DNA from 2 places in the Marinomonas sp. AWM4_232 genome. Region 1 is predicted to be linked to the other one. Evidence: predicted binding sites of a transcription regulator. Region 1 holds the regulator's gene; the other holds the start of a gene.

Region 1 (8,863 bases):
AAGCAAGCTCACGAGTTGGAGCAATGATTAGACCACGTGGGAAGTTGTTGGCACGTTCACCTTCAACTGGGTAATCTAAGAAGTCACTGATCATCGCGATTAAGAACGCGGCTGTCTTACCGGTACCTGTTTGAGCTTGACCAATCAGATCATAACCTTGAAGTGTGGCAGGTAATGTCGCAGCTTGAATCTCACTGCAGTATTCAAACCCCATGGTTTGAATGGCTTTCATTACACGATCCGGAAGGTTCATATCATGAAAACGTACTTTGCCTTCAACTTCAGCAACCTTAAAGTCTTTAATTGACCAAAGTTCTCCATTAGACGTTTTTTCAGCAGTTGGAGTACTAGTTCCCGTAGCGTTAGCACTGCTTTTGTTGTGTTTACGACGGGGTCTACGTTGGCGCTTTGGTCCCTTTGATGCAGGGCGCGCTGCTTCTTGCTGTTTTTCCATGTGAGAGTCTTTAATCTCTTTTGAATGAATGTAATTACTCAGGCGTGAAGTGTACCTAAATGGTAGCCCTTTATCACCTTTAGTTTGGTTAAATCTGTTTGTAAGGCGGCAAGCTGTTGATTAATTGTCTACCGTAGCGCTTCGTATGTAAGCGCTTATCCAGAATATGAATTTCGCCACTGTCGGTTTCACTTCTCAGTAAACGGCCGGTTGCTTGAACAAGTCGTAACGAGGCATCCGGAATCGTAATTTCCATAAACGGATTGCCTCCGCGTCGCTGAATCCATTCTGCTAATGTGGCTTCAACCGGATCATCTGGAACCGCAAATGGGATTTTGGCGATGTACACTCTTGTCAGATATTTACCAGGCAAATCGACACCTTCCGCAAAACTTGCCAAGCCAAATAGCAAACTGCCTTTATCGCCATCTATGGCATCTTTGTGGCTTTCCAAAATAATGCGCTTCGATTGCTCTCCCTGAATCAGTAGGATGTCTTTGAGGTTATCTTTTAGGCCAGCAGCCACTTCTTCCATTTGGCGTCGTGAGGAAAACAACACCAACGAGCCAAGCGATGTATCGACGTTGTCGTTCAAGTATGTGATGAGCTCTTTTGTATGTGCTTCTGCATGATTGGGCTCAGACGTCATATTCGGAACAACTAACGTGCCCTTGTTCTGGAAATCAAAGGGACTGACGACTCTTAGGTATTCACTTTCTCTTGGTACGCCGGAGCGCATGTTAAAGCGATGAAATTCGTTTAACGCAGTCAGTGTGGCTGATGTCACCACAGCACCAAAACACTTATCCCACAGTTGCATTCTCAGCGTATGAGCAGCCAAGATCGGTGATCCGCCTAGCTCTATGTCCTGTTCAAGCCCTTGCCCAACCACCAATAACCAGCGAGCGTTTGGGGGATAGTTTTGATCGTCCAGCGCAGCGTAAAGCTTCCATAGTTCCACACAAGCTTCTAAGCGACCAAGGATGACACCAAGGATCGGTAGCCAGTTCTCTGCGGTTTCTTCGGTTAATCCCATCCCTTCGTTTTGCTTCACCTTTTTACATTCGTCCTGAATGTTCTCTATCTGGTTAAACAGCTTTTGATAGGAAGTAGATAAGCTGTAAGCAAGCTGCCTTAACTCATCAGGAATCACACCAAACTCAAAGCGATGCTGTCGCGAGTCTTCATCTAAACCTAAATTCTGAATAAATGGAGCGAGCCCTTGCTGTGCATATTGAATAAAATTGATCGTGCTTTGTATCTGCTGTGGCAATTTTAGAAGGATTTGCCCCGTTAAACTGACCTCATCGGTCAGCTCTTGACGTAGGTTGATTAAGTTCTTGTCTAGCTGCTTAAGCCAACTAATGCTTTGCTGTAGACGGACCTCATGACGGAAATGACCGATTGCCTTGTCTGGTAGGTGATGCCCTTCATCAAACACATAAATAGTTTCTTTGGGATCGGATAAGATCGCACCGCCACCTAATGATAAGTCTGCTAATACCAAGTCGTGGTTAGCCACGATAACATCGGCCGTCTCTAACTCAGCTCTGGCTTTAAAAAATGGGCAAGCTGAAAAATTCGCACAATTGCGGTTCGTGCACTGCTGATGATCGGTGGTTAAACGTCGCCAATCCTGCTCACGAATAATGCCTTCCCAATTATCTTTATCGCCATCCCACTTGCCATCACGAAGTGAGTCGTCCATTTCCTGATACAAAACGGTATTTACATCATCAGGTGTTAAGTGTTGCTCAAACAGGCCTGCAAACATATCTTCTGTGGCTTGATCTTCCGCACTTAGAAAGCTCTCTAAATTATTTAAGCAAAGATAGCGACCACGACCTTTGGCCAAGGTATAGCGAAACGTGTAATCGGTGTATTCCAGCAGGCTTGGCAGCTCTTTATGGAGAATCTGCTCCTGCAGCGCAACAGTGGCTGTTGATATGATTAATTTAAGCCCTTTGGCTTTCGCAATGGGGATGGCAGATAAACAGTAAGAAAGTGTTTTGCCAGTACCTGTTCCAGCCTCAACCACGGCAACATGCTTCTCACCAAGCCTTTCGCCTTCTGAACCTTGTCGTATATTACCAAGCGTTCGTGCAATCGTAGCAATCATATGACGCTGACCAACACGTGCTTTATGGCCTTTGGCTTCAAGGTAAGCGCGATAGGCCGTTTGAATATTTTCTTTTATCGAGTCTGAAAGCATGGAATATAGTTGAGCAATTGATTGATAGCTGTATATAATAACAGTAACTGTATAAACAAACAGATGCCGTATGATTAAATTAACAAAAAGACAGTCTGACGTACTAGAAACAATTCGCGAATTTATTAACGAAACAGGCTTCCCACCTACTCGTGCTGAAATTGCGGCGCGTTTAGGCTTTCGCTCCCCAAACGCAGCAGAAGAACATTTAAAAGCGCTTAGCAAAAAAGGCGCAATCGAAATGCTTTCTGGCGCTTCTCGTGGCATTCGCCTTGTAGAGCAAGAAGCACCCGTAAGTGCGAACGATGAAGCTGGCACTTTACCAATTGTTGGACGAGTCGCAGCAGGCTATCCAATTTTGGCACAAGAGAACATCGATGCCAGAATCCCTATCGCCGCAGAAATGTTCTCACCAAAAGCTGACTACTTACTGTCTGTTAACGGCATGAGTATGAAAGACGCAGGCATTCTAGATGGTGACCTGATAGCTGTCCATAAAACTCACACGGTGCGCAATGGTCAGATCGTGGTGGCCCGCATCGGTGATGAAGTAACCGTGAAGCGATTTGAGCAAAAAGGTCGTGAAGTACGCTTAATCCCGGAAAACGAAGAATTTAATGACATTATCGTAGATCTGGAAAGCGAAGACTTTGCCATTGAAGGGCTCTCGGTGGGCGTAATCCGACGAGGCCATTAATCAATTCCTATAATCAATTCCTGAAAAGCCTCTAGTGATAGAGGCTTTTTTATGGCATTGACCATGATTCGAAACGGTTTATTTAATGCAAAATCCGCGGCATAAACTCTTCATCGTGCACATCGCCTTCAGACGAATCCATGCCACCGAAATCTTCTGAATAAACGAAGTCGATGCCCGCATGGAACATGCACTTGGCAAGCTCAAAATAACGATCTTTCAGGAAGTCTTTCGTATCATCGGAAATCGTGAGTGTTGCAATAGGAGTTTTATCGTCATCCTCCCCTGCTGGGCGTAAGACAATCTCACCATTTTCCAATTCGACAATTTCTAAGTAGGTATCTTTCATCACTAATATTCGGCCGCGTCTTCGCGATAGCGTAAGACTAACTCTGTTAAAGAGCTCAAAATGTATTTCGTAGATGTACCAGCGTCAGAGCCGCGGCCAATCAATTCCACTCCTGCTCCATAGGACTGATTAGCCACTTGGCAATCTAAGGCGGCTTGGAAGGCAACATGCAATTGGCTCAACCAAGATTGACCATTGTTTTTCAATAGTGCCAACTCATTCAGCACAGGAACACTGATGCCTTTCGCATTCGCGGCTTGAAGCAACGAGTCTAAATCGAGAGCAGCAGGTAGGCTGTAAGAGGTTTTCACCTCTTGCAGCAGTCCATTCAGCCCGCATCTTAACTGGAACAATGCAGATGACTCAAGGCTTTGAGTCATCCAATCGTTATCCATTTCTGTTGCTTGCTGAAGCAGTCTTCTAGCAGCGTCTAGGCGCTGGTTGGTTACGCTTGCTAAGCTTGAACCGCTCATTTCTTCTTACCATGTTCGATTTTCCATTTACCACCTTCATAGAAAGCCTTCCAGCCAGTAGGCTTTCCTTCTACTTCAGTCATAATGTATTGCTCTTTAGTTTTACGACTAAAGCGAATAACGGTCGGGTTACCCTCTTCGTCTTGCAAAGGGGCTTTATCGAAGTAGTGGTATTTAGGATCAATTTGTTCCATGTACGGCTTCAACTCTTTTACCAATGGCGGTCGAGTCTCACGCTTACGCGGGAATTGACTCGCAGCTAAGAATAAGCCGGTCGCACCATCACGCAAAACATAGTGATCTTCTACCTTTTGACATGGCAAATCAGGCATTGGTACTGGGTCCATTTTTGGTGGAGCCACTTCGCCATTTTTCAAAAGCTTACGAGTGTTTTTACATTCTTCATTGGTACAACCGAAGTACTTACCAAAACGACCAGTCTTAAGCTGCATTTCAGAACCACATTTGTCACACTCAATAACTGGTCCGTCATAGCCTTTCAACTTGAAGGTACCTTGCTCTACTTCGTAACCTGTACATGATGGATTGTTACCACACACATGAAGCTTACGATGCTCATCAACCAAGTAGCTGTCCATTGCTGAGCCACAGATATCACAACGACGCTTGTTGATCAGTGCTTTAGATTCGCCTTCTTCATCATCTACTGCAACTGCTTCATCGCCACTGACCAAGTTTATGGTTGCTTTACAGCGCTCTTTTGGTGGCAGTGCGTAACCAGAACATGACAAGAAAACCCCCGTACTAGCGGTACGGATTTGCATTGGGCGACCACATGTCGGACACGGAATATCGGTCGGCGTAGGTTCGTTTGGAGCCATACCACCTTCTTCTGCTTCCGCTTGATTGAGTGTTTGACTAAAATCTTGGTAGAAGTCGTTTAAAACTTGAATCCAATCTTTTTCGCCTTCCGCGATGTCATCCAACTTCTCTTCCATTTGTGCAGTGAAGCTGTAGTTCATTAGATCGTCAAAGCTTGCCACCAATCGATCGGTCACAATGTCGCCCATTTTCTCAGCATAAAAACGACGATTCTCAACTCGAACGTAACCACGATCTTGTATCGTAGAGATGATCGAAGCATAAGTGGAAGGACGACCAATGCCGCGCTTTTCTAGCTCTTTTACAAGGCTCGCTTCACTAAAACGAGCCGGTGGCTTCGTGAAGTGTTGCGCCGGATCTAAGCTTAGCAGCGTTAATTGATCGCCTTTTTGTACATCAGGCAGAATCGTATCTTCTGCTTTCTTGCCTACAGGTGTTAACACTCGCGTGTAACCATCAAAGCGAAGGATGCGGCCTTTAGCACGCAATTCGTATTCACCCGCCATCACAGTGATCGTTGTCGACGTGTATTCTGCAGGCGTCATTTGACAGGCAATAAACTGATTACGGATCAAATCGTAAAGACGATGAGCATCTTTATCCATGCCCTGAAGCATGTCTTGAGTAACCGTTACGCTTGATGGTCGAATCGCTTCGTGGGCCTCTTGAGCACCTTCTTTGCTTGAATAGCGCAGCGCTTCTTTTGGTAAGTAAGCATCACCGTAACTCGATTGAATAAACTCGCGAACAGATTCTACCGCTTCTTGGCTTAAGTTGGTCGAGTCAGTACGCATGTAAGTAATGTAACCCGCTTCGTACAAACGTTGAGCGAGCATCATCGTCTTTTTAACACCAAAGCTCAGGCGAGTGCTGGCAGCTTGTTGTAGTGTTGACGTGATAAATGGTGCTGAAGGTTTAGACTTGGTCGGTTTGTCTTCACGATTAGCGACATTAAACGGCAGCTTTTCAATTCGCTGAACATGCTCGTCAGATTGCTCTTTAGATGTAGGGCGGTACTCTTTTCCTTGGTACTTAGCGGTTTCAAAGGTAATGTTTGAATCATCTTTTGTCGCTAAGTTAGCATCCAATTCCCAGAATTCTTCTGGAATGAAAGCTCGAATTTCTTTTTCACGCTCTACAATTAGTCTCACAGCTACAGACTGCACACGACCAGCAGATAAACCGCGGGCAACTTTTGCCCATAGCAGGGGTGACACCATGAAACCAACTACACGGTCAAGAAAACGACGTGCCTGTTGAGCGTTAACACGGTTTATGTCCAAGTCAGATGGCGTATCGAAAGCGGATTTGATGGCGTTTTTAGTGATCTCATTGAACACAACTCGCTTGTAGCGACTGTCATCACCACCAATGGCTTCACGTAAATGCCATGCAATCGCCTCACCTTCTCTATCCAAATCGGTTGCGAGATAGATAGTGTCAGCATTTTTGGCTAGGCGTTTTAGTTCATCGACGACTTTCTCTTTTCCTGGAAGCACTTCGTAGTGAGCAGCCCAATTTTGCTCGGGGTCAACACCCATACGGTTGATGAGCTGTTTGCGAGCCTTGGTGCGTTTGTAAACCGCTTTTTCTTCTGGACTCATCTTTCGAGTTAAGGCCGCTTGCTTAGCACGCTCCTGCGGAGTGGAGGTTGATGTCGTTCCTGCAGGCAGATCTCGTATATGACCTACACTCGACTTTACGACATAGTCGTTGCCGAGGTACTTGTTAATTGTTTTCGCCTTTGCCGGCGATTCCACGATAACCAGAGATTTAGCCATTGAGTTGTTCGAGCCTTAATTACTTTTGAAAGATGAACGTAGTTTGATTACTTTAGGGGCGCAGATATTAAGCAAAGCGCTATTATATGACAAGCAATCCCTTACAGATTCGCAACATTCCTATTGCCGAGTCCAGTATTTGCCCTTTAACATACTGAAATCATTTAAAAAGGACAATCATGGCTACGCTTCAGATCTTAACTATAGTCATTCTTTTCATAATCGTGCTGATTTCAGTAGTGATTGGTTCTCGTGCACATCAAAAAGAACAAGAACTAAAAGAGCGTCGACTAAAGTATTTACAGTTGCAAAATCGTGCTGATCGCATGGAGCAGCATATCATTGGCTTACGTAGCATAAACACCGATATGATTGTTAGTGATGTATTCTATGACTTTTATTTGGAGAATTTAAGGGAGCTTGTTTCCTACTCAGATGATCCTGAAAAAATAGAAGAGCGTATTGCCAAAGCCGAAGCAGAACGAGAAGAGGCTCCCACTGAATTTCATCATGAACCGGATGAGATGAGCTTCCATGAAAAAACCAAGTACAAAGAACGGATTACCAAAGCCGCAAAAATGCTTCTTTATATGCGAAGAAAAGGTCGCATCAGTAACACTCACTACAAATTATGCTACACCTATTTGCGTTGGCTAAATTTGTGGATTCAACTCAACCGTCAAATTGTACAAGCCAATAAAAATTTTCACTCTGGCGATATGCGCGTTGCACAAACTTTATATAGCGTTATTTTGTCACATTTGAAATCCAACAACGTCGATCGACCAGAAAAGAAAGAGCTTGAAAAGTTTGTTGATGACCGAATGAAAGAGATTTTTGCTCCGCAAGTTATGGCAATTCAAGATGCAGAAACCCCCGAGGAAATGCTCACGGAGCTTATGCATTCTTTAGAAGATCAAAGCCAGCCCGCGGCTAGCCAAGACGAAGCTGCAAAAGGTCCTCAATAAGCTCATTGGCCTCATTAACGGTTTCATCGTCACCTTTTTCTCGCCAGTATAAGCTCACTTTCGCTGCGCTAATTTCTATCGCAACAAAGACATTGTGATGTTTTTCTAATATAGAAATGGCGCGCCCTGAAAGTGTAAATGATTGGCTTGCATACCAATTTTTACAAATTTCTGGGTGTTTCCAAACCTCATATGGGTATACATTGATATCGCTAAAGTCTTTAAGCGGTTTTTCGCGATACTTGTGATAGGCGCAGACACTTTCTTTTTCAGTCACCTTATCCCATTTATCGGGCAGTTCAATACTGGTTAATTGAACGGTGATATTGTGTTTTCGAGCCAACATACGAAGAGACATTTTTTCTCGCTCTCTCTTTGAAGGCATGATCCATAAAGCGGACCCCATCAAGGAAAGGGTAATAAACACTACAATTAAAGCTGTCATTGAATTACTCTTAAAGTGTTAAGAACAAATGGAACCCAAAATTGGAGGTATCCCATGCCCTACCAACGCATTGTTTTGGCGGTGGATTTAACGGACCAAAGTATTTTAGTTGCCAACAAGGCCGCTGCAATGTGCAAGGCGTTTGATGGTCAACTGACTATTATCCACGTTATTGAGTCTTTAAACTACGCTTACGGCGGTGATGTGCCGATTGATGTAAGCGACATTCAAGAACAACTGCAGACTACAGCAAAACAACGAATGGAAGTCTTAGTTGATCAACTAGATGTTCCTGTGCAAGCCACTGTCGTTACCCAGGGTGGTATTGAAACCGAAATCCATCGAGTAGCGGAAGAAAATAACGCTGACTTAATTGTAGTCGGCAGCCACGGCCGACATGGCTTGGCTTTGCTTCTAGGTTCAACAGCCAATGGCGTACTGCACGGCGCACCATGTGATGTATTAGCTGTTCGTGTTAAATCAGGTGACTGATCCGAGATAGAGACATCGATCTAAACAAAAGGGAGGCAAAGCCTCCCTTTTTAATACTCAGTCAATACGTAAAGACTTAACCACGTGTCCAAGTCGTGCCTTCACGTGTATCTAGCAGTGTAATCCCCTGCTCTAATAGCAAGTCGCGA
Region 2 (8,863 bases), 940 kb from region 1:
TTTAACCCTGGTGCATACACGCACACGTCAATTGCCTTACATGATGCGATTAAAGGTGCCGAAGTTCCTGTGGTAGAAGTGCATATTTCTAATGTTCACGCACGAGAAGCATTCCGCCATCACTCTTACATTTCCCCTTGTGCGGTTGGAATTGTCATCGGCATGGGTGTTCAGGGTTATGTTTTGGGCATGCAAGGCCTGATTAAAAAGCTTTCTTAAAATACGCGGTCTCTGCAGCGTTAGTGACTTCTAACGCTGCAGAGCTTTAGGCTTTAATGTTTCTCAGCGCGTGCGACCAATTCGCCAATGCTTTTATAGGCTTCATTAGCGCCTTGTAAATCGTAAACCGGGTTATACGTCGCTTCGATCCATACATTATTGCCGTCTCGATCTCTGCGAAGAAATAGCCCTGATTTTGTTTGTCCAGAAGCAAGCTCCTGCCAAAAATGAGGGTGCTCTTGATAAAACTCATCATGGCAAAACATACGATGGTGCTTACCTTGTATGTCTCGAACAGAGTTATAGCCAAGTGTATCGATAAAGTTTTTATTAGCCGTGATGATGGTCCCATCCGGTTGAAACTCAATGGTCGCATTAGAGCGATCGATAGCGTTGAGCAAGGCATCCTGAGCTTAGGTACGTACTTTTTCAGCGGTTATGTCTAATATTAGACTACCCCTTGGCGAGTGAGGTGAAAGTAATGAATTGTTTCAAATGTGACTATTTTATGTATCAAGCTGTAGCGCTATGCGCTCGTTCGCTAATTTAATGTGACTAAGGTCAGTCAATAAAAACAGCGTGGGAACATACTCGCTGCTCTGACTTAGTGGGCTGGGTTGTAGTAGCTATCTAGCTTAGCGGCGGTTTCTGTTACCGCTTTGCTAAATAGTTGCAGTGCCATGGAGGCATTGGTGTCCGCTCTCACGCTTAGACCAACGGCACTGAGCGTTTCTTTTGTATTGACAGGGAGTTCTGCTAATTCACCGTCTGCGATCTCTCGGGCAACAACACCACGGGAAATAATCCATATAGCATCCGTATGACGGATAAATTCCTTACCAAACGAGTCAGACACTGTATCAATACGATCGCGAATATTGCTCACACCTTCAGCTAGTAGAAAACGATCAACCGTTGGGCCGGTGATGGATTCTTCAGGCGGATAAAGCACAGTAAAGCCTGTGATTTCATTGAGCTGGAAGTCTTCTTTATCCAGCAGGGGATGACCTGGACGAACAGCAAATACGACTTGCTCAGAATAAAGATGTTGAAATGAGATGCCCGCCATGGCTTCTGGAACCCCCATACGCCCGACAACTAGATCTAGTTCGCCCACACGTAGTTGGCTCATGAGAAGGGAGTTAGGTCCAGAGACAAGGTGTAACCGAACGTCCACATTATTGGCGCGAAAACGCTTCACCGCTTCTGGCAGTACACTGGTAGCGACGGTAGGCAATACGCCAATGCTCAGCTTTTGTTGACCCGTTACTAGAGCTTGATTGACCCGCTCGGCACCTTCTCGCAATGCTGCCACACTGGTGCTGGCATGTTCTAAAAATAAATTGCCGTAATGAGTTAGTTCAATGCCTTTTTTGCTACGCTCAAGTAATCGTACTCCGAGAATCTCTTCAAGCTCTTTGAGTTTTTTAGAGACAGCGGGCTGAGTTAAAGAGAGAACGTCGGCCGCTCGGACAACGCTGCCTTGACGGATGACTTCTAAAAAACATTCTAGATGGCGATATTTTATACGGTTTTCCATCATAGTTGATTTCTCCATAACCCAGTTATTTTGATGGTGTGTATTACAGCGCTGTTTGACAGTATTGAAAAGTAAAATATACGACTTTTGATATGTTTTTTTTAGGAAAGCTATAAAAAATATAGAAATAAGCCCTTTTTAATCATGAAAATGCGATTTTAAGGGCTTATATATCTATCGATGAAGTGTCATATATCGAAAATGGTATTAATTGATTTGCGAAAATGCTTCACGGGTTAGGTTTCTGGGGGTCTTTGTTTGGATGATAATATTGTCTTCTATACGAATACCACCATAGGGAAGTAGAGACTCAATTTTCTCCATATCACATCCGTGCTGAGGTTGTTCGGCACGCATTTTGTCCAACAGCATGGGAATAAAATACAGCCCCGGCTCGATGGTAATGACCATATTTTCTTGCAATGGGCGTGTTAGTCGAAGGAAAGGGCTTTCCTTAGGGGAGTCGACAATATCGCCTTTTGCTGAGTGTTGCTTACCGCCCACATCGTGCACCTGTAATCCCAAAAAGTGCCCTAATCCGTGAGGGAAAAAGTACTGCGGGATATGTTTAGTCAACTGCTCTTCCACGCTTAGGCGGCAAATACCATGATGATTAAGAAGACGAGCGACCCCTGCTAGTGTTTGGTAATGCAGCTCGACAAATGACGTCCCAGACACCGCCTGACTAACAATGTGTTGCTCCAGCGTATCCATGCCTTCGACCAAGGCTGCGAAGTCATCATTTAATAATGTTGTGGTTCGAGTGATATCACTGGCATAACCATGATGACTGGCACCTGCATCGACTAATAATGTTAATGGGCGAAATGGTCGCTGGCGCGACTTTTGTTCGTAATGCAGCACTGCCGCGTGTTCATTAATTCCAACAATATTAGGGTAGGGCGTTTCTGATGCGTCTTGTTGTGTAGCAGCCAAGTAGGCTAAATGCACTTCAAATTCACTGGCTCCCTGGCTAAATGCTTGTTGTGCCGCATAATGTCCAAGTGTGGCAATACGCGTGGCTTCTTCGAGGCAGGCAATTTCGTAGGGCGTTTTAATCGCTCTATCGAATGCTAACCAAGTGTAGAGCGATTCATCTTGAGTGTATTCGGGTAACGTGGTGGGGCCGAGGTATGCCACTTTATTAGGCAGGCTGCTGGTCCAAGCATTGCTGTCAGCTGGGGTAATTTGCCAATGATGTTGCCATTCACCTTCAGGAATAGCATTGAGCATATGCCAGAAGTCTTGTTTGGCTGGCCAGATCAGTTCCGGTTTGTCTCGTCTGATGACGACGTAGCTACCTGCTGGTAAATCAAAAGGGAGCCACTGCTGAGCAAAAGAGAACGCTTTAAAAGGGTGGCTATTATCGTCTTTAAAGTAATAGCTAAGCGTTCCTGCTGCGATGATGATTGCATCAAGTTTAAATTCGTCGAGGGCCACTCGATAGCGGCGTAGTAGAGTTTCTAAATGACGTGCGTATAAAGCGTTTTCCATGGTCTCTCCACTCAGTCAAAAGGTTTGGCTTTTTGAGCATCGTTATTAGTTTAGACGGCAGGAAGTGATCGGGTAAATTTCAACATTGCCGAAAACTTATCTTCTGGTATTGGCGGCGAGTATTAGTATTCCTGCCCATAATGACAGCCGTTCTTATCCATATCGCGCACAAAAGCGCGATCTATTTTGATGGTATCAACGTTTGAACGACTAATATACGCCAGAGAGCTCATTCCTGTACCAAGGTCGCCAATGGATAACTTTACACCGATTTATTTAAAAGCATTAAGGTTTTGTGGAATGGTTTGTAGGTTTAAGTTTGGTTTGATCATGATCCACTTCCCTAACGTTGATGCTTAAAACTTAATTTACAGGATTGGTAGGTATAAAACCGTAACAAATTGCAAAGCATTCGCCGTTTCTCTCGGAGAAACTTCGTAAACCTCAAGGCTAGTGCGTCGGTTAGCTGGGCGCAGACCATGAATACGGCAATAGGTATGCAATGTATGCCAAGCCAACCAGAGGTGTTGATAGCTACCTTGGTATTTTAAGCTCATGTATTTGCCGACAAAAGTGAGTCGCTCAGGCTGAGCTTCGCAGGCACTCAAGCATTGAATCGGAATGCCAAGTTTTCCTGTGAAATAGTGTTGGCGGATGTCTGCGTCCTCATAAAGGGCAAAACTAGGACCTGCGGGACGATTTTCAGGTCCGAGGCTAATGATCAGATCCCTAAAACCTTGTTCCATTTGTACCGACATAGGGTGATCACTAACGATAAAAGGGCGAGTCACGGCATCAACATTCGGTAATTTATGACATCCGTTGTGTGTTAGCTGTACGTTAGCATCGTTCTCTGGAACCAGTTGGGCTTTAAGCCTCAGTAGCAACAAACGCATATCAGCATGAAGTGATTTTTGAAAACGGCCGTGGACAATACGCTGCCACATGTTCAATTGGCTACTGGCATGAAGTTGCATCATGCCTTGCTCTTTTTCCGTTGAAGTCCAAGTTATCTTGACCTGAATCGGAGCTGGATAAAAATAATCGCTGACGATTGAAAAAGACAGGCCATCCTTCAGGTCTAAAGCAGTAACATGGCATGATATGGTTTTTAAATGAGGCCCTTTAAGGCGAATACTGGCTCCGATAGTCTCATTGTCTTGAGCCGGTGAGACTTGGACAGCCGTTTCATCATCGTAAAGACTCCAAGGTAGCCAACTGGACCAGAACTCAATTTCTTTAACCTTATCAATAAGGGCTTCGGGAGAATTAGAAAGCAAAAGAGAGTGCTGTACGTATACGTATTTCTGCGTAAACAGTAGGTACCCCACAATGGCGATTAGCAGGGCAAGACAAATCATTAGCCCGATGATCATGGTTTATGCTCCTTACTGTCATAACGACGGACAGAAGTGAAAGCTTTTTTAACATCACTGTCACGGATAAAAAGGCGAACCTTATGGTCAGTATAGTGACATATTGTGGTTTACATCAAAGATGGCGCGTCATAAAAGGAGAAGGAAATGGCAAACATCATGATTTGGGATTGGCCAGTCAGGCTACTCCACTGGTTGATGGTTTTATTATTTACAGGGTTAATCGTCACAGGTAAAGGCGATGGGGACTACATGGACTGGCATTTCTATATGGGCTATGGATTGTCAGCGGTGATCATCGCACGAGTGCTGTATGGCGTGTTGGGGTCTGAATATGCGCGCTTTAAACAGTTTTTGTATCAGCCACAAACAGTCTTACGCTATGCAAAGGCATTATTGGTTGGTAATGCTAAACATTATTTGGGACACAACCCCGTGGGGGGACTGATGGTCGTCGCTTTGTTGTTAGCTCTGTCACTGCAATGGGGAAGCGGCCTGTTTATCAGTGATGAAATTTTCCTATTTGGGCCTTTTTATGGCGCTATCTCCGATGATTGGACTGAGCAACTTGGTGCGATGCATCATAGCCTTCCTGATATTTTACTGATCCTAGTGGCGACTCATATCTTCGCTGTGCTGTATCACGAGCTTCGCTTTAAAGAGCGTCTTGTTGCTGCGATGCTGCATGGTAAGAAGGCCACCCATGACCCAAGTGCTGCGTTGACAGTTAAAACGCCACGGATCGGTGTAATCGTATCTATGGTTTTTGCTTTAGCTTGGCTAGGCTGGCTCTGGAGCATCCCTGTTTAAAGCATAACGAGCTGTAGCGAAAGCGATGCCATTAAGCGGCATCACTTTCGTTGTAGATATCGTCCTTGTTGTAATCGACATCATCGTTGGCGCGATATTCTTCAGTGTCATCGATGTAAGAGTTTTCATCTGGCTCTATGACCAATTCTTCCACTGATGTCGCTTCTACTTCACTGGATGCTTGCGACTCGTTTTTAGACGGAGGCGTAGCTTTTGATGCGGGTTTCCTAGCCGCTTTTTTGCGTTTGTTCCCTAATGCTTCTAATACGTCTTCCTTGTTTTCCGCTAAGAACATGGCGAGCTGACTAATGTCATTAGCGTCGGATAAGGTACCGCTTTCTTGCAGCAGATCCTCTAGGTTTTCAGCCGTCTCCAGCAGTTTGTCATAATGGTCTGCTTCTGCTTTAGAGGAGAAGGTCATCTTTTCAACACCGTTTCGTTCAACAACATACTTAATTACGACAGGCATAAATCGCACCTCATTTAAAATACTGTATAAAAATACAGTATTTATTTTAATCTTGTCCAGCTTTTTATTTGGCTAACGACACCTAGATTGGTAAAGTTGCGCCACTAAAATAAGGTAAAAAAGTTATGTCTGATTTTGAATGGCCAGATGTCGATACGGCATTTATTACAGAAAATTTTGAGTTTCTAGCAACCTTGCTATGGTTGCTGAGTATTTTTGTTATTCGCCATTTTGTAAAGCGTGCTATAAGAGCAAATGATAAGCAAGATGTAGACCGTAAGCGGCGTCGTCTAAATGCGGCTGACAATGTTTTTAACCTGATATCATTTGTCGGTTTGATATTGATCTGGTCTACGGAATTGCAAAATATTGCGATCTCCATTGCCGCATTTATGGTGGCGTTGGTCATCGCTACGAAAGAGTTTATCTCATGTATTGTGGGGGCCTTTTATAAAGCCAGTACCCGTCCTTATCAGGTTGGAGATTGGGTGAAGATCGGGCATTTTGAGGGTGAGGTAACGGACAGTGATTGGTTGTCAACAACCCTGTTTGAAGTTGACTTCAAAGGTGGTAGTTATGCCTATACAGGGCGAACCACCGTGGTACCGAACAGTGTGTTACTGACTAACTCCGTGCAGAACTTAAACTACATGCGTCGTTATGTTGAACACAGTTTTTCGATTTCTAGACTGACAGATGACGTAAACCTGTTTGAAATCAAGGAGCCCATTCTTGCTAAAATACGTGAGTATAGTGAGCACTTTCACGAAGTTGCCATTCGTTATAACAGTTTGATAGAGAAACGACTCGATATCAAAATCGCAGGCCCAGAACCCTCTGTTAGAGTGAAGACCACGGTAGAAGGCTACAATGTTTTTACTGTATCGCTCTTTTGTCCGACCGATGAAGCGGCAGAGATCGAGCAAAAGGTTACGGAAGACTTTATGCGAATTTGGTATGAGAAAAAGCGTCAGCATTAGGAGGCGCAGAAAATGTTAAAGCGTAAGTTATTAGGTTGGGTGACGATTGCATCGACGGTATTGTTGACCGGTTGTGCTGACATGAGTGTGACAGAGCAAGAGTTAAATCAGGAAGTTGCACAAAGATTAAAGACTACTCAACCTGATGTCATTAAATTGACCCTAGAAGAGTCGACGCTCAATCTGGATCTGCTGATTAAGCAAGCCGATATCGACCTGACTGAGCGGGATGGCGGGTTAGTGATGGTGGACATGAAAACCGATATACGTGGCGTGCTGAATGTCTTTGGTCAGGAGATGACCATGAAAGCCGAGCTTGATCCATCGTTTGAATCTGGGCTACGTATTGAAGAAGATCGTATTTATTTAGTTGGTGCGAAATTGACTCAGGTAACCGTTCAGGGCTCCAGTATCAGCGATCAAATGTTACGTAATACACTGGGATCACTGCATGATGAGTTCGAAAGTGCCTTGGCACGTTATTTCGATACGCATCCGGTCTATGTTCTGAACCACTCAGCGGTGGAAAAAGCGGCTGCTAAGATGGTGAAAAACATCGTGATCACCGACGATACCATTGAATTCATGATTTTTTAAATCTATCTTGCCGCTAATTATTCAACTGAGCGGCAGCTTTATTAATGAGGAAAACCTATGTCTATTTCAGACAACACAGTTGTGCAGTTTCACTACACTTTACGTGAAGGCGACACGTTAATCGAAACGTCTGCAGGAAGTGAGCCTTTGGCTTACTTACACGGCCATGGCAACATTATCCCAGGTTTGGAAAAGGCGATGGTTGGCAAAGCGGCGGGTGATGAGTTTGATGTAACGGTACCTTGTTCAGAAGGCTATGGTGAGCGACAAGACGACAAAACTCAGCAGATCCCAGTAAAACATTTGCAAGGCGCTAAAAAGTGGAAGCCAGGCATGGTGGCAACGGTTCGCACCGATCAAGGCCTACGCCAAGTAACGATCGTAAAAGCAGGCTTGAAGCATGCTACAGTGGACTTAAACCATCCTCTTGCTGGTAAAGAGTTAACCTTCTCAGTACAAATTCTTGAGACGCGTGACGCAACAGAAGAAGAAATCGCACACGGCCATGCCCACGGTGTTGGTGGTCATCACCACTAAGATTTTTCCAGCTGCCGTTGCTAGACGGCAGCTGTCTCTTTCCGCCTTCTTATTTCTCTTTGTTTCCCCCAGATTTATTCTGTTCTTTTATTCCCAACAAAAGCTACTTCATCTTTACTAAAGCTTTATCCGCTTCGCTATCGTGTGCCTGTACAGTGTTTCAGTATTGCCGATGATCAAGACTTTAAATTAAATGAGAATCATTACTTGACAATGCTGGTATGTGGTGTTTAATTGATAACTGTTATCATTTGCATCAAGGGGCTTGAGCTATGACGAATCACATTGTTCCGTTTTCGGTAATTGAGCAGACTATAAAACGTGGTGTGGCGTCAGATTCACCAAATGTTTTGTATCATTATTTAGACACCAGTGAGGCTTATGCTGAGCAGCTGGGCATCTCTGAATCTTACAATCTATACAAACGCGTCTATCAAGTCCTGCTTGAGACAGTGTGCGATGCGGCAGTACCAATGCACTGGCGTGAGCTTTGTTTAAATGCGATCAATCGCCCTTTGTTGCAGTTGAAGCGTTTTGTGATTACCGACCAAGACGCCGTTGAATACTTTCGGTTAGAACATGAATTGCGAGCATTGAGCCATTATTTCATGGCGGGGATGCCGTTTGGAGTGAAGCAATGAAAACTCGAATTGAAGCGGATAGCATGGGCCAACTAGAGGTACCAGAAGACGCTTTATACGGTGCGCAGACACAGCGTGCGATCAACAATTTCCCTATCAGTGGCCAGCCTCTGCCTGAGTCTTTTATTCGTGCCTTGATTCAATTGAAACAAGCCGCGGCGAGAGCCAATCAATCATTGGATTGTATTAGTTCTGATATG

What was found. Region 1 encodes LexA, which represses DNA repair genes until DNA is damaged. Its sites were predicted from a motif close to TACTGTNTANNTANACAGTA; they were not measured.
Region 2: a site for LexA is predicted at 5,929-5,948, ahead of ACXAC1_RS12505 (YebG family protein). Genes of this name have one in related genera too.

The regions. Positions count from the first base shown of each region.
Region 1 is NZ_JBSWTA010000001.1:3,585,939-3,594,801, forward strand. Features, by position in the region: gene ACXAC1_RS16975 (DEAD/DEAH box helicase) at 1-454, opposite strand, end outside; gene dinG (ATP-dependent DNA helicase DinG) at 543-2,666, opposite strand; gene lexA (transcriptional repressor LexA) at 2,737-3,363, shown strand; gene ACXAC1_RS16990 (hypothetical protein) at 3,446-3,712, opposite strand; gene ACXAC1_RS16995 (DUF6586 family protein) at 3,715-4,185, opposite strand; gene topA (type I DNA topoisomerase) at 4,182-6,809, opposite strand; gene ACXAC1_RS17005 (DNA topoisomerase I) at 6,989-7,777, shown strand; gene ACXAC1_RS17010 (hypothetical protein) at 7,743-8,222, opposite strand; gene ACXAC1_RS17015 (universal stress protein) at 8,277-8,714, shown strand; gene cysS (cysteine--tRNA ligase) at 8,791-8,863, opposite strand, start outside.
Region 2 is NZ_JBSWTA010000001.1:2,642,887-2,651,749, forward strand. Features, by position in the region: gene aroQ (type II 3-dehydroquinate dehydratase) at 1-219, shown strand, start outside; gene ACXAC1_RS12475 (PAS domain S-box protein) at 273-620, opposite strand; gene pcaQ (pca operon transcription factor PcaQ) at 824-1,762, opposite strand; gene pepQ (Xaa-Pro dipeptidase) at 1,967-3,253, opposite strand; gene ACXAC1_RS12490 (EAL domain-containing protein) at 3,376-3,525, opposite strand; gene ACXAC1_RS12495 (GyrI-like domain-containing protein) at 3,622-4,629, opposite strand; gene ACXAC1_RS12500 (cytochrome b/b6 domain-containing protein) at 4,777-5,439, shown strand; gene ACXAC1_RS12505 (YebG family protein) at 5,471-5,908, opposite strand; gene ACXAC1_RS12510 (mechanosensitive ion channel family protein) at 6,034-6,888, shown strand; gene ACXAC1_RS12515 (DUF1439 domain-containing protein) at 6,901-7,485, shown strand; gene ACXAC1_RS12520 (FKBP-type peptidyl-prolyl cis-trans isomerase) at 7,543-8,022, shown strand; gene ACXAC1_RS12525 (hypothetical protein) at 8,295-8,663, shown strand; gene ACXAC1_RS12530 (class II fumarate hydratase) at 8,660-8,863, shown strand, end outside.